Regions from separate parts of the Pantoea deleyi genome, predicted to be linked through region 2. Evidence: predicted binding sites of a transcription regulator. Region 2 holds the regulator's gene; each other region holds the start of a gene.

Region 1 (4,177 bases), 1.9 Mb from region 2:
CTCTCTCGCCGGGCCGTCGCGTCACCGCCTATGGCGAAATTAAGCGCGGCCAGCGTGGCGCAGAGATTATCCACCCCGAATACCGTATTCAGGGCGAACAGAGCAATGTGACGCTGGAAGAGACCCTGACGCCGGTTTATCCCACCACCGAAGGCATTCGTCAGGCCACGCTGCGAAATCTCACCGACCAGGCGCTGACGCTGCTGGAGAGCTGCCCGATTGCCGAGCTACTGCCGCAGGAGCTGAGCAGCGGGCTGATCAGCCTGCCTGACGCGCTCCGCACGCTGCATCGTCCACCGCCCGATCTCCGGCTCAGCGAGCTGGAGAGTGGCCGTCATCCGGCACAGCGCCGGTTGATTCTGGAAGAGCTGCTGGCTCACAACCTCAGCATGCTGGCGGTGCGCGCCGGTGCGCAGCGTTACTACGCATTACCGATGCCGCCGCGCCACACTCTCAGCGATCGGCTGCTGGCCGCGCTGCCCTTCTCACCCACCCGCGCTCAGGCGCGCGTGGTGACGGAGATAGAGAAGGATCTGGCCAACGATTTTCCGATGATGCGGCTGGTGCAGGGCGACGTCGGCTCCGGCAAGACCCTGGTCGCCGCACTCGCGGCGCTGAATGTGATCGCGCACGGCAGGCAGGTCGCGCTGATGGCGCCGACCGAGCTGCTGGCTGAACAGCACGCCAGTAACTTCCGTCAGTGGTTTGCGCCCCTGGGTATTGAAGTCGGCTGGCTGGCCGGTAAACAGAAGGGCAAAGCCCGCCAGGCGCAGCAGGAGGCGATAGCCAGCGGTCAGGTGGCGATGGTGGTCGGCACCCATGCGCTGTTCCAGGAGCAGGTCCGGTTCAGCGGGCTGGCGCTGGTCATTATTGATGAGCAGCACCGGTTTGGCGTCCACCAGCGACTGGCGCTGTGGGAAAAGGGCGAAGAGCAGGGTTTTCATCCGCATCAGCTGATCATGACCGCCACGCCGATCCCGCGCACCCTGGCGATGACCGCCTATGCCGATCTGGATACCTCCACCATCGACGAACTGCCGCCGGGACGGACTCCGGTGACCACGGTGGCTATCCCCGACTCCCGCCGTGATGAGATCGTGGCGCGGGTTGAGCACGCCTGTCGCGAAGGGCGCCAGGCTTACTGGGTCTGCACCCTGATCGAAGAGTCAGACCTGCTGGAAGCCCAGGCCGCAGAAGCGAGCTGGGAGTCGCTGAAAACGGCGCTGCCCGGCCTGAATATCGGGCTGGTGCATGGCCGGATGAAACCGGCAGAGAAGCAGGCCGTCATGCAGGCGTTCAAGGCCAATGAGCTGCAGCTTCTGGTCGCGACCACCGTGATCGAGGTGGGCGTGGATGTGCCTAATGCCAGCCTGATGATCATCGAAAACCCGGAGCGGTTAGGGCTGGCGCAGCTGCATCAGCTACGGGGACGCGTAGGCCGCGGTGCCGTGGCATCCCACTGTGTACTGCTCTACAAAGCGCCCCTGAGCAAGACGGCGCAGAAGCGTCTGCAGGTGCTGCGCGACAGTAACGACGGCTTTGTCATTGCCCAGTTCGATCTGGAGATCCGTGGCCCCGGAGAGCTGCTGGGCACGCGCCAGACCGGGAACGCCGAATTTAAAGTCGCTGACCTGCTGCGCGATCAGGCGATGGTGCCGGAAGTGCAGCGCGTGGCGCGCCATATCCATCAACACTATCCCGAACAGGCCAGCGCCCTGATTGAACGCTGGCTGCCAGAGAACACCCGTTACACCAACGTCTGAGTCAGATCCCGCTGTTGCGGCCGGTTTATCCCCACGGGCAAACGATTGCTTTTAGCCTGCGGATGATTACAATCGCCACACACTTTTTCGGGAAGAACAGAAGATGTCCATCACTCCGCAGCCAGACCAGCCCTCCGCCCAGCACAGCGAACTGATTTACCGTCTCGAAGATCGTCCACCGCTGCCGCAGACGCTGTTTGCCGCCGGTCAGCATCTGCTGGCGATGTTCGTTGCGGTGATTACCCCCGCGATTCTGATTTGTCAGGCGCTGGGCCTGCCCGCAGAGGATACCCGGCACGTTATCAGCATGTCGCTGTTTGCCTCGGGCGTCGCCTCGCTGCTGCAAATCAAAACCTGGGGGCCGGTCGGCTCGGGCCTGCTGTCGATTCAGGGCACGAGCTTTAACTTCGTGACGCCGCTGATCATGGGCGGGATGGCGCTGAAAAATGGCGGGGCTGACGTTCCCGCCATGATGGCTGCCCTGTTTGGCACGCTGATGGTCGCCTCCTGTACCGAAATGGTGTTGTCGCGCGTCCTCCATCTGGCCCGCCGGATTATCACGCCGCTGGTTTCAGGTATCGTCGTGATGATTATCGGCCTGTCGCTGATCCAGGTAGGACTGACCTCGATTGGCGGTGGCTTCAGCGCCATCAGCGACCACACCTTCGGCGCGCCAAAGAATCTGATGCTGGCGGGAGCCGTGCTGCTGGTGATTGTGCTGCTTAACCGGCAGAAAAACCCCTACCTGCGCGTGGCCTCGCTGGTGATTGCGATGGCGGTGGGTTATCTGCTGGCCTGGGCGATGGGGATGCTGCCTGCTGCGGGCTTACCGGACAATCAGCCGCTGATTGTGGTGCCTGCCCCGCTCTACTATGGTCTGGGCTTTGACTGGAATCTGCTTATCCCGCTGATGCTGGTGTTTATGGTGACCTCCCTGGAGACTATCGGCGATATCACCGCGACGTCCGATGTCTCCGAGCAGCCGGTCAGCGGCCCGCTCTACATGAAACGCCTGAAAGGGGGCGTGCTGGCGAATGGCCTTAACTCCTTTGTTTCCGCGCTGTTCAATACCTTCCCGAACTCCTGCTTCGGACAGAACAACGGGGTGATTCAGCTGACCGGTGTGGCCAGCCGCTACGTGGGCTTTGTGGTGGCGCTGATGCTGATTGTGCTGGGGCTGTTCCCGGCGGTCAGCGGTCTGGTGCAGATGATCCCTGAGCCGGTGCTCGGCGGCGCCACCATCGTGATGTTCGGCACCATCGCCGCATCGGGGGTTCGCATCGTGTCGCGCGAGCCGCTTAACCGTCGCGCCATCATGATTATCGCGCTGTCGCTGGCGGTGGGTCTGGGCGTTTCGCAGCAGCCGCTGATCCTGCAGTTTGCGCCGGACTGGCTGAAAACCCTGCTCTCTTCCGGCATCGCGGCGGGCGGTATCACCGCGATCGTTCTCAACCTGATTTTCCCGCAGGAGAAGTAAGGCCACGGGCAGGCTCCGGCCTGCCTGCTAATTATTCGGATTTACATCCAGGCTGTTGAGCTGTAACGGGAATTCAGGCATAACAACCTCTCACCGGATTCAACTCGGGAAGGATGCAATGAAATTTCTTGGAAAGTTTTTCCTCACCATACTTTTGCTGCTGCTGTTCACCCTGGTGGTGATCTATGTTCTGCTGCAGACACAGTGGGGTGCAGGCTGGTTCAGCCGTTGGGTGAGCGACAAAACCGAATGGCATCTCTCCCTGAGCAAAATTGAACACAATTTCTCGTCGCCCTCTCACATCATTCTGGATGACTTCAGCTTTGGTCACGACGGGCAGCCTGCGGTGCTGGTCGCCAGACGGGTCGATCTGGGCCTGGCGCTGATTCAGTTCAGCGATCCGCTGCACTTCAGCAGCCTGGAACTGCGCGATGGCGAGGTCAATCTGGCCAATCTGACGGCAGGCAGCGCGCTGCCGATTCAGGCCGATCGTCTGCAACTCAATAATATGCGTGTCGACAGCCCTGATACTGCGCTGCCGCTGTTTGCCCGCCAGGTAAATGGCGGCATCATGCCGTGGAAACCTGTTGCCCTGGATATGCTGGGCCGCGATGCCCGCTTCCAGATGAGCGCGGGCAGCATGACGCTGAATGAGGTGCCGGCTGAAAACGTCCTGATCCAGGGCAGCGTGTCCCAGGGCCGGATGCGCATCGACAATATGGGGGCCGACCTGGCGCGCGGTTCCATGACCGGTAACGGTGAACGCGACGCCCAGGGCAACTGGAAAGTGAATCAGCTGCGCCTGAACGACATCCGCCTGCAGACCGCCAGCAGCCTGAAGGATTTCCTGCACAGGTTACAGGTGGTGCCCTCTCTTGCCATTACCCGGCTGGACCTGACCGATGCCCGCCTGCAGGGGCCGGACTGGGCGGTGACG
Region 2 (4,177 bases):
CGCTTCCGCCGCTTTGCGCACGCCGGGCAGGCGCAGGGTTACGAGGATCAGCGCGACCGCAATCAGCGTCAGCACCAGGAAAATCGAACGCCAGTGGAAGTGGCCGATCAGCCAGGCACCCAGCAGCGGCGCCAGCGCCGGAGAGAGGGCGACCAGCGGCATGATAGTGGCAAAGACTTTGCTGGCCCGCGCGGCAGGGTAGCGGTCCACCACCAGCGCCTGCCAGCTCACGGCAGCGGCACAGACGCCAATCGCCTGAACAAAGCGCAGCGCCAGCATCAGGGCGATATCGCTGACCCACAGCATCCCGGCGCAGCCGACGGCAAACAGCGTCAGACCGGCCAGCAGCACCGGCTTGCGGCCAATGCGGTCCGACAGCGGCCCCCAGAAGAGCTGGCCACAGGCAAAGCCGGCCAGAAAGAGACTCATACTGGCGCTGATCAGGCCGGGCGAGGTATTAAAGCTCTGCTGCATCGCTCCGAAGGCGGGCAGGTACATATCCGTGGCCAGAAAGCCCAGCATACTCAGCAGGGCAAGATAGGGCATAAATCCTTTATTCGATAACATCTGATTCTCATTTTTGCAGGATGAACGCGGCAGAGTGTAAAAGGTGCGTTTGCCGCTGTGAAACGCTAATATTTGCCGATTGCTGTTAAAAATTTTGAAGGCAGATTATGTGGTCCGAATATGCATTAGAGGTGGTTGACGCCGTGGCGCGCGGCGGCAGCTTCAGCGCGGCCGCGCAGGAGTTGCATCGGGTGCCCTCTGCCATCAGCTATACTGTGCGTCAGCTGGAGACCTGGCTGGCGGTGCCGCTGTTCGAGCGTCAGCATCGGGAAGTGGTATTGACCCCGGCAGGGGAACATTTCGTCCGCGAAGGGCGCAGCGTCATCAAAAAAATGCTCGCCACCCGCCGACAGTGTCAGCAGCTGGCAAATGGCTGGCGCGGCCAGCTGAGCATCGCCGTTGACCGCATCGCCAAGCCTCAGCGCACCCGCCAGCTGGTCAAAGATTTCTATCGTCACTTTCCGGATATGGAGCTGAGCATCAGTTATGAGGTGTTCAATGGCGTCTGGGATGCGCTGGCCGACGGGCGGGTGGAGATCGCGATTGGCGCGACCCAGGCGATACCGGTAGGGGGGCGTTTTGCCTTCCGCGATATGGGCACGCTCAACTGGCGCTGCGTGGTCGCGCCCGATCATCCGCTGACGCAGGCGAGCCAGATCGATGACGATACGCTGCGCAGCTGGCCGTCGCTGGTGCTGGAAGATACCTCGCGGGCGCTGCCGCGCCGCATGACGTGGACGCTGGATAATCAGCGCAGGCTGGTGGTGCCGGAGTGGCAGACCGGGCTGGAGTGTGTGCAGGCGGGCTTGTGTGTGGCGATGGTGCCGGGCCATCTGGCCAGGCCGCTGCTCGACAGCGGCGAACTGGCCGAACTGACGCTGCCGGTTCCCTTTCCGGACAGTCCCTGCTGCGTCAGCTGGGCAGAAGATCGCGCATCACCGGCGACAGGCTGGTTGCTCAGCTATCTGGGCGATGCGCAGACGCTTAATCAGGAGTGGTTAAGCGAAGATTAACGACGGTAGTCGCGGAACGGACCATCGGCCACGGAGCGGCGTTCGATCAGCGTCGGGTGAACCTCGATGGTCTGCGACACTTCACGTTTGCTGGTGATGCGGTCCAGCAGCATATCCAGCGCCTTCTCACCCAGCTGGGCCTTGGGCTGATGAACCGTGGTCAGGGCTGGCGCGAAATAGCGGGCGTTGCGCACGTTATCATACCCGATCACCGAAATATCCTGAGGCACGCGCAACCCCATCTCGTCGGCGGCGCAAATCGCCCCCATCGCCATGATGTCACCGCCACAGAACACCGCCGTGGGGCGCTGCTTCTGCGACAGGATCTGCTGCATCGCCTGATAGCCTGACTCCGGCTCGAAGTCACCCTGCACGATCCATTCCGCGCGCGGCTGAATGTTCGCCTCTTCCAGCGCCTTCAGGAAACCGGCATGGCGGCCGCCGCCGGTATTGCGCTCCATCTGGCCGGGGATCGCGCCAATATCACGGTGTCCGCGTTCGATCAGATAGCGGCCGGCCAGATAGCCACCCTGGAAGGCGTTATCCAGCACCGTGTCGGTGAAGTCGGCGCGGGATTCGCCCCAGTCCATCACTACCATCGGGATGTTGCGGTTCTCTTCCAGCATCTGCAGCAGATCGTCCGGGTATTCGGAGCACATCACCAGCAGGCCATCCACGCGCTTCTGCGCCATCATGCTGAGATAGGCACGCTGCTTTTGCAGATCGTTGTGCGCATTGCCCAGAATCAGCGTGTAGCCCTTATCGAAGCAGTGATTCTCGACGGCTTCGATGATTTCAGCAAAGTAGGGGGCTTCGCTTGAGGTGGCCAGCAGCCCCAGCGTGCGCGTGTGGTTCACTTTCAGGCTGCGTGCCACGGCGCTGGGTGAGTAGTGCAGTTCCTTGATCGCCTGCCAGACCGCTTCGCGCGTCTCTTCAGCCACAAAGCGGGTTTTATTGATGACGTGCGAAACGGTGGTCGTGGAGACGCCAGCGCGTTTTGCCACATCTTTAATTGTTGCCATGAAAATCGGACTCCGGTGCTTATCTAACTCTCTGATAAGCGTAGTGTTAAACGTTTGCGTCTGCTCAGGGTTTTTTCCGCAAAAATGCAGCGTTCCTGGCCGGTAATCTGACCGCAGGCGGAGGAAAAACCGCCTGAAAAGATGCGCAAACGGAATCAGAGTTGCGCGCGTTGCGCAACAAAGGCGGGATTCTAACAAGGCTGGGCGGATAAAACGAGATTTTTACCGGGTCGTGTGGGAAAATGGAATAACCCTGTAAACTGTGTGACTAAGGAACAAGCTGTGAGTACTGACCTCAAACTGGCCTTAATGACCGCCGTCGGCTGTCTGCTGATGATTGTGGCCTTTAGTTTTACTGCCATTCTGCACTGATAAAAAAAAGCCGGGATTGTCCCGGCTTTTTTCTTTCTGTCGTGTGGCTCAGCGGATGGTTTTTGGCGTCATCACCCGGCGGGCGCCGATGTAGTGGCGCTGCCAGTAATCTTCCCCTAACGCGCTGATCTGGATATCTTTACCGGTGCGTGGCGACTGAATAAACTTGCCATCGCCCAGGTAGACGCCGACATGGTCGGCGGTGCCGCGGCCATTGATGCGGAAGAAGACCAGATCGCCTTTCTCCAGCGACTCACGCTTGATTGGCGCGGCGTCACGCAGGTGATACATCTCGTTGGCGGTACGCGGGATTTTGAATTTCACCAGATCCTTATAGGCGTACCAGACCAGGCCGCTGCAGTCGAAACCGGTGTGTGGCGAGGTTCCCCCCCACTGGTAGGGTTTACCCAGCTGGCCCATCAGTTTGGTCATCGCCGTTTCACGCGCCTTCTGGTAACGCTGGCGGTGAGATTTGCTCATTTTAATGGTGCCGGTTTCGCGGGTGTCGGCGTCGGCGGTTTTCAGCGTACGCTGATGACCATAACGTTTCTTGTCGTGATTCTTGCTGATGCGGGCGGTTTTAAGCGAGGTCTTCTTAGCAGGTGTCTGGGTCGCGGTGAGTTCAGCTTTTTTCTGTTTTTTCGTTTTAAGTTTCTGAACAGGCGTGACACGCGGTTTTTTGGAGACCGTTTTGACGGGGCGACGCTTGCGACGCTCATCGTCGCGCGCACTCTTTTTCTCTGCTTTATGCGCACTCACGTTCACCGGCGCGTGAGGCGACGCAGCGGCGGTGTTGAAAAACAGTTGCGCAAAAGCCAGCATGAAAAGCGTAATGATTAAACGCATAGTCCGTTAATGAGTTAAGTTGTCATGGCCACTACGCACCGTGACAAAGTTGAGATTAATCTGATCGAGGATCAGCGCCCAGGCCATTCTAGTCCAGTTCTTTTGAAAACTGTAAGGTCTTTTATTATTAATCTTTGTAACCGCTGAAATTGTGTTGAAAATGAACATTTTCAGCATCTTATATCAGCAAATTTATTACGAATTATTAATCTGTTACCCACTGTTAATCATCAGGAAACGTGACGCATTGCGGCTTAACTTAACCAGGATGGCTATTCAGGCGGGCAGCAGGCAAAATCTCGTTTTCAGTCCAGCTGCGAAGTCGCTACAATAAACAAACACGAAGTCGCGAATTAA
Region 3 (4,177 bases), 1.1 Mb from region 2:
CGATCGTCGCCAGCGCCATGCCTTTCAGCTCCGCCGCGCCGATATGTACCTTCGCGCCGCTGACGCCGATGATCAGGATCACCGAGGTGAGGATCAGGTTCTGTGCCTTGTTGTAGTCGACCTTAGATTCGATCAGCACGCGGATACCGGATGCGCCGATCACCCCGTACAGCAGCAGCGAGACGCCGCCCATGACCGGCACCGGGATCGCCTGGATCACGGCCGCCAGCTTGCCGACGCAGGAGAGCAGGATCGCCAGAATCGCCGCGCCACCGATGACCCAGGTACTGTAGACGCGGGTGATCGCCATCACACCGATATTCTCGCCGTAAGTGGTGTTTGGCGTGGAACCAAAGAAGCCGGAGATCACCGTCGATAAGCCGTTGGCAAACATCGAACGATGCAGGCCCGGATCGCGGATCAGATCTTTCTTCACGATGTTCGCGGTCACCACCAGATGACCGATATGCTCGGCGATGACCACCAGCGCCGCCGGCAGAATCGTCAGCATCGCCACCCACTCAAAGCGCGGCGTGTAGAACGTTGGCAGGGCGAACCATGGCGCACGCTCGACGCCGCTCCAGTCCACGATGCCCATCACGGCGGAGAGCAGATACCCCACGACCACGCCAACCAGAATCGGAATGATCGCCAGGAAACCGCGGAACAGCACCGATCCGAATACCGTCACCGCCAGCGTCACCAGCGAGATCAACACCGTTTTACTGTCTGGCGTACTGCCTTCAGCGGGCAGCAGGCCCGCCATGTTGGCGGCCACGCCAGCCAGCTCCAGGCCGATGACGGCAACAATCGCCCCCATCGCCGCAGGCGGGAACATGACGTCGAGCCAGCCGGTTCCGGCGCGTTTAACGATCAGCGCCACAATGCAGAACAGCACGCCGCACAGAATAAATCCGCCCAGCGCCACCTCATAGCCCAGCGGCAGCAACAGCAGCACCGGCGAGATAAACGCAAAGCTCGAGCCCAGATAGGCGGGAATTTTGCCTTTACAGATAAAGAGATAAATCAGTGTGCCCACCCCGTTGAACAGCAGCACGGTGGCCGGGTTGATATGGAACAGAATCGGCACCAGCACGGTGGCACCAAACATGGCGAACAGGTGTTGCAGGCTGAGTGGAATGGTCTGCAGTAACGGCGGTCGTTCACTGACGCCAATGGCGCGACGAGTCATCATTTATCCCCTTAGGTTATCTCTCCCGCAGGTCCGCACCGCTGCCACAGCAGCAGGCGCGCCGGTCAGCCTCACGGCAGACCCGACCCGTTCCGGGAACTTTTTTTTGCCAAAAAAAAGCCGACTCTCTGGTCGGCTATGCGATTTATTTGGTTCCGAAAATTTTGTCCCCGGCATCGCCGAGTCCGGGAATGATATAACCCTTGTCGTTCAGCCCCTGATCCACTGACGCGGTGTACAGCTCAACGTCCGGATGCGCTTTCTCCAGCGCCGCGATCCCTTCCGGCGCAGCCACCAGTACCAGCACCTTGATGCTGGAGCAGCCCGCTTTCTTCAGGAGGTCGATGGTGGCGATCATGGAGCCACCGGTGGCCAGCATGGGATCGACAACCAGCGCCAGGCGCTCTTCGATGTTAGAGACCAGCTTCTGGAAGTAAGGCACCGGCTCCAGCGTCTCTTCATCGCGGTAGACGCCCACCACGCTGATACGGGCGCTGGGAACGTGCTCCAGCACCCCTTCCATCATGCCAAGACCGGCACGCAGAATCGGCACCACCGTGATTTTTTTGCCTTTGATCTGGTCGATCTCTACCGGGCCGTTCCAGCCCTCAATGGTTACGCGCTCTGTTTCCAGATCGGCGGTCGCTTCATAGGTCAGCAGGCTGCCCACTTCCGACGCCAGCTCGCGAAAACGCTTTGTACTGATATCATGCTCACGCATCAGGCCCAGTTTATGTTTGACCAGCGGGTGTCTGACTTCCACGATCTTCATTGGTGTTCTCCCGGAATGAGTTGAGCTAAAAAAAAATCGCGGGATTATACCGCCTTTTGGACGGCGCGCCACCTCTCCTTGCGCAATACCGCGGCTTTTACGGGGATAAACAGAGGATTGATGAAATTCGGCCGATGCGCAATCCCGGACTCGCAAACGTTTGCCTGCACTGATAGAATTGCCGCGCTTTATTTTAAACCACCAACCGCAACTCGCGTGGGGACCTCGCAGTGACCGACAAAACCTCTCTCAGTTACAAAGACGCCGGTGTTGATATTGATGCTGGTAACGCTCTGGTTGACCGTATTAAAGGCGTAGTGAAAAAGACGCGTCGCCCGGAAGTGATGGGTGGACTGGGCGGTTTTGGTGCGCTTTGCGCGCTGCCGCAGAAATACCGTGAACCCGTGCTGGTTTCCGGCACCGATGGCGTGGGCACCAAGCTGCGTCTGGCGATGGATCTCAAACGTCACGATGCCATCGGCGTTGACCTGGTCGCGATGTGCGTCAACGATCTGGTGGTTCAGGGCGCCGAGCCGCTCTTCTTCCTCGACTATTACGCTACCGGAAAACTGGATGTGGAAACGGCCTCTGCGGTGATCACCGGTATCGCGGAAGGGTGTCTGCAGTCAGGTTGTGCGCTGGTGGGCGGTGAAACCGCCGAGATGCCAGGCATGTATCACGGCGAAGATTATGACGTGGCCGGGTTCTGCGTCGGCGTGGTGGAAAAGTCCGAAATCATTGATGGCAGCAAGGTGCAGGATGGCGACGTACTGATCGCCCTCGGCTCCAGCGGCCCGCACTCCAACGGCTACTCGCTGGTGCGCAAAATTCTGGAAGTCAGCAACACCGATCCGCTGTCTGAACAGCTGGAAGGCAAACCGCTGGCCGACCATCTGCTGGAACCCACCCGCATCTATGTGAAGAACATCCTGAGCCTGATTGAGCAGGTCGATGTGCACGCGATTGCGCACCTGACCGGCGGCGGCTTCTGGGAAAATATTCCGCGCGTGCTGCCTGACAACACGCAGGCGGTCATCGACGAGACGAGCTGGCAGTGGCCGGCCGTCTTCAGCTGGCTGCAGCAGGCGGGCAACGTCAGCCGTTTCGAGATGTATCGCACCTTTAACTGCGGGGTCGGCATGGTTATCGCTCTGAGTCCGGCCGATGCGGATAAGGCGATTGCGCTGATGCAGGCGGCAGGCGAGAAAGCCTGGAAGCTGGGCGTGATCAAAGCCTCCGATGCGGAAGAGCGTGTGGTTATTAACGGATGAAAAAGCTGGTTGTACTGATTTCCGGCAACGGAAGTAACCTTCAGTCCATCCTTGACGCCTGCGCAAGCGGGCGGATTCACGGCAGCGTGGCTGCCGTGTTCAGCAACCGTGCCGCCGCGTATGGCCTGACGCGGGCGCAGGAGGCGGGTGTCCCCGCTCATGCGCTTGCCGCCAGCGACTTCGCTGACCGTGAAGCCTTTGACCGCCAGCTCATCGCGGCGATCGAAGCATACTCGCCCGATCTGATTGTGCTGGCGGGCTATATGCGGATCCTCAGCCCCGCGTTCGTCGCCCATTTTCACGATCGCCTGCTGAATGTCCACCCTTCTCTGCTGCCGAAATATCCGGGCCTGCATACGCACCGTCAGGCGCTGGAGAATGGCGACAGCGAACATGGCACCTCCGTGCATTTTGTCACCGAAGAGCTGGATGGTGGCCCGGTGATCCTGCAGGCGAAAGTCCCGGTTTTTCCCGGCGACAGCGAAGCGGAAATTACCGAGCGGGTTCAGCATCAGGAGCACGCGATCTATCCGCTGGTGATCGGCTGGTTTGTCGAGGGACGGCTGAGGATGCGCGACGGCAAAGCCTGGCTGGATGGCGAACCGCTGCCGCCACAGGGTTATGCTAACGACTGATGTGCCGGAAGCCGTCAGGAGTTTCCCACAGACGGCTGACAAACGTAAAGCGATGGGGGCCTGTGTCCGGAGTAAAGCATCGCGGGCCATGGAGGGCATCTTTTGCGTCTTTACGCAGGACACAGGCCCCCTGAGCCGGTGTGATCTCCCTGCAGGTCGCCCCTTTCCCGATGCTGACTCAGCCGTAGCGCCCCGTAATATAATCTTCGGTCCGGCGCTGTTTCGGTGCGGTGAAGATGCGATCGGTCTCGTCAAACTCCACTAACGTGCCCTGATGCATAAACGCGGTGTAATCGGAGACGCGCGA

The links. Region 2 encodes PurR, which represses purine synthesis genes. Its sites were predicted from a motif close to CANGCAAACGTTTGCNTG; they were not measured.
Region 1: a site for PurR is predicted at 1,798-1,815, ahead of J1C59_RS00475 (nucleobase:cation symporter-2 family protein). Genes of this name have one in related genera too.
Region 3: a site for PurR is predicted at 2,114-2,131, ahead of purM (phosphoribosylformylglycinamidine cyclo-ligase). Genes of this name have one in related genera too.

The regions. Positions count from the first base shown of each region.
Region 1 is NZ_CP071405.1:104,433-108,609, reverse strand. It holds gene recG (ATP-dependent DNA helicase RecG) at 1-1,763, shown strand, start outside; gene J1C59_RS00475 (nucleobase:cation symporter-2 family protein) at 1,867-3,240, shown strand; gene J1C59_RS00470 (AsmA family protein) at 3,359-4,177, shown strand, end outside.
Region 2 is NZ_CP071405.1:2,177,534-2,181,710, reverse strand. It holds gene punC (purine nucleoside transporter PunC) at 1-567, opposite strand, end outside; gene punR (DNA-binding transcriptional activator PunR) at 675-1,580, shown strand; gene purR (HTH-type transcriptional repressor PurR) at 1,577-2,602, opposite strand; gene cydH (cytochrome bd-I oxidase subunit CydH) at 2,885-2,974, shown strand; gene J1C59_RS10230 (C40 family peptidase) at 3,023-3,820, opposite strand.
Region 3 is NZ_CP071405.1:1,104,120-1,108,296, reverse strand. It holds gene uraA (uracil permease) at 1-1,192, opposite strand, end outside; gene upp (uracil phosphoribosyltransferase) at 1,338-1,964, opposite strand; gene purM (phosphoribosylformylglycinamidine cyclo-ligase) at 2,195-3,235, shown strand; gene purN (phosphoribosylglycinamide formyltransferase) at 3,232-3,870, shown strand; gene pstB (phosphate ABC transporter ATP-binding protein PstB) at 4,049-4,177, opposite strand, start outside.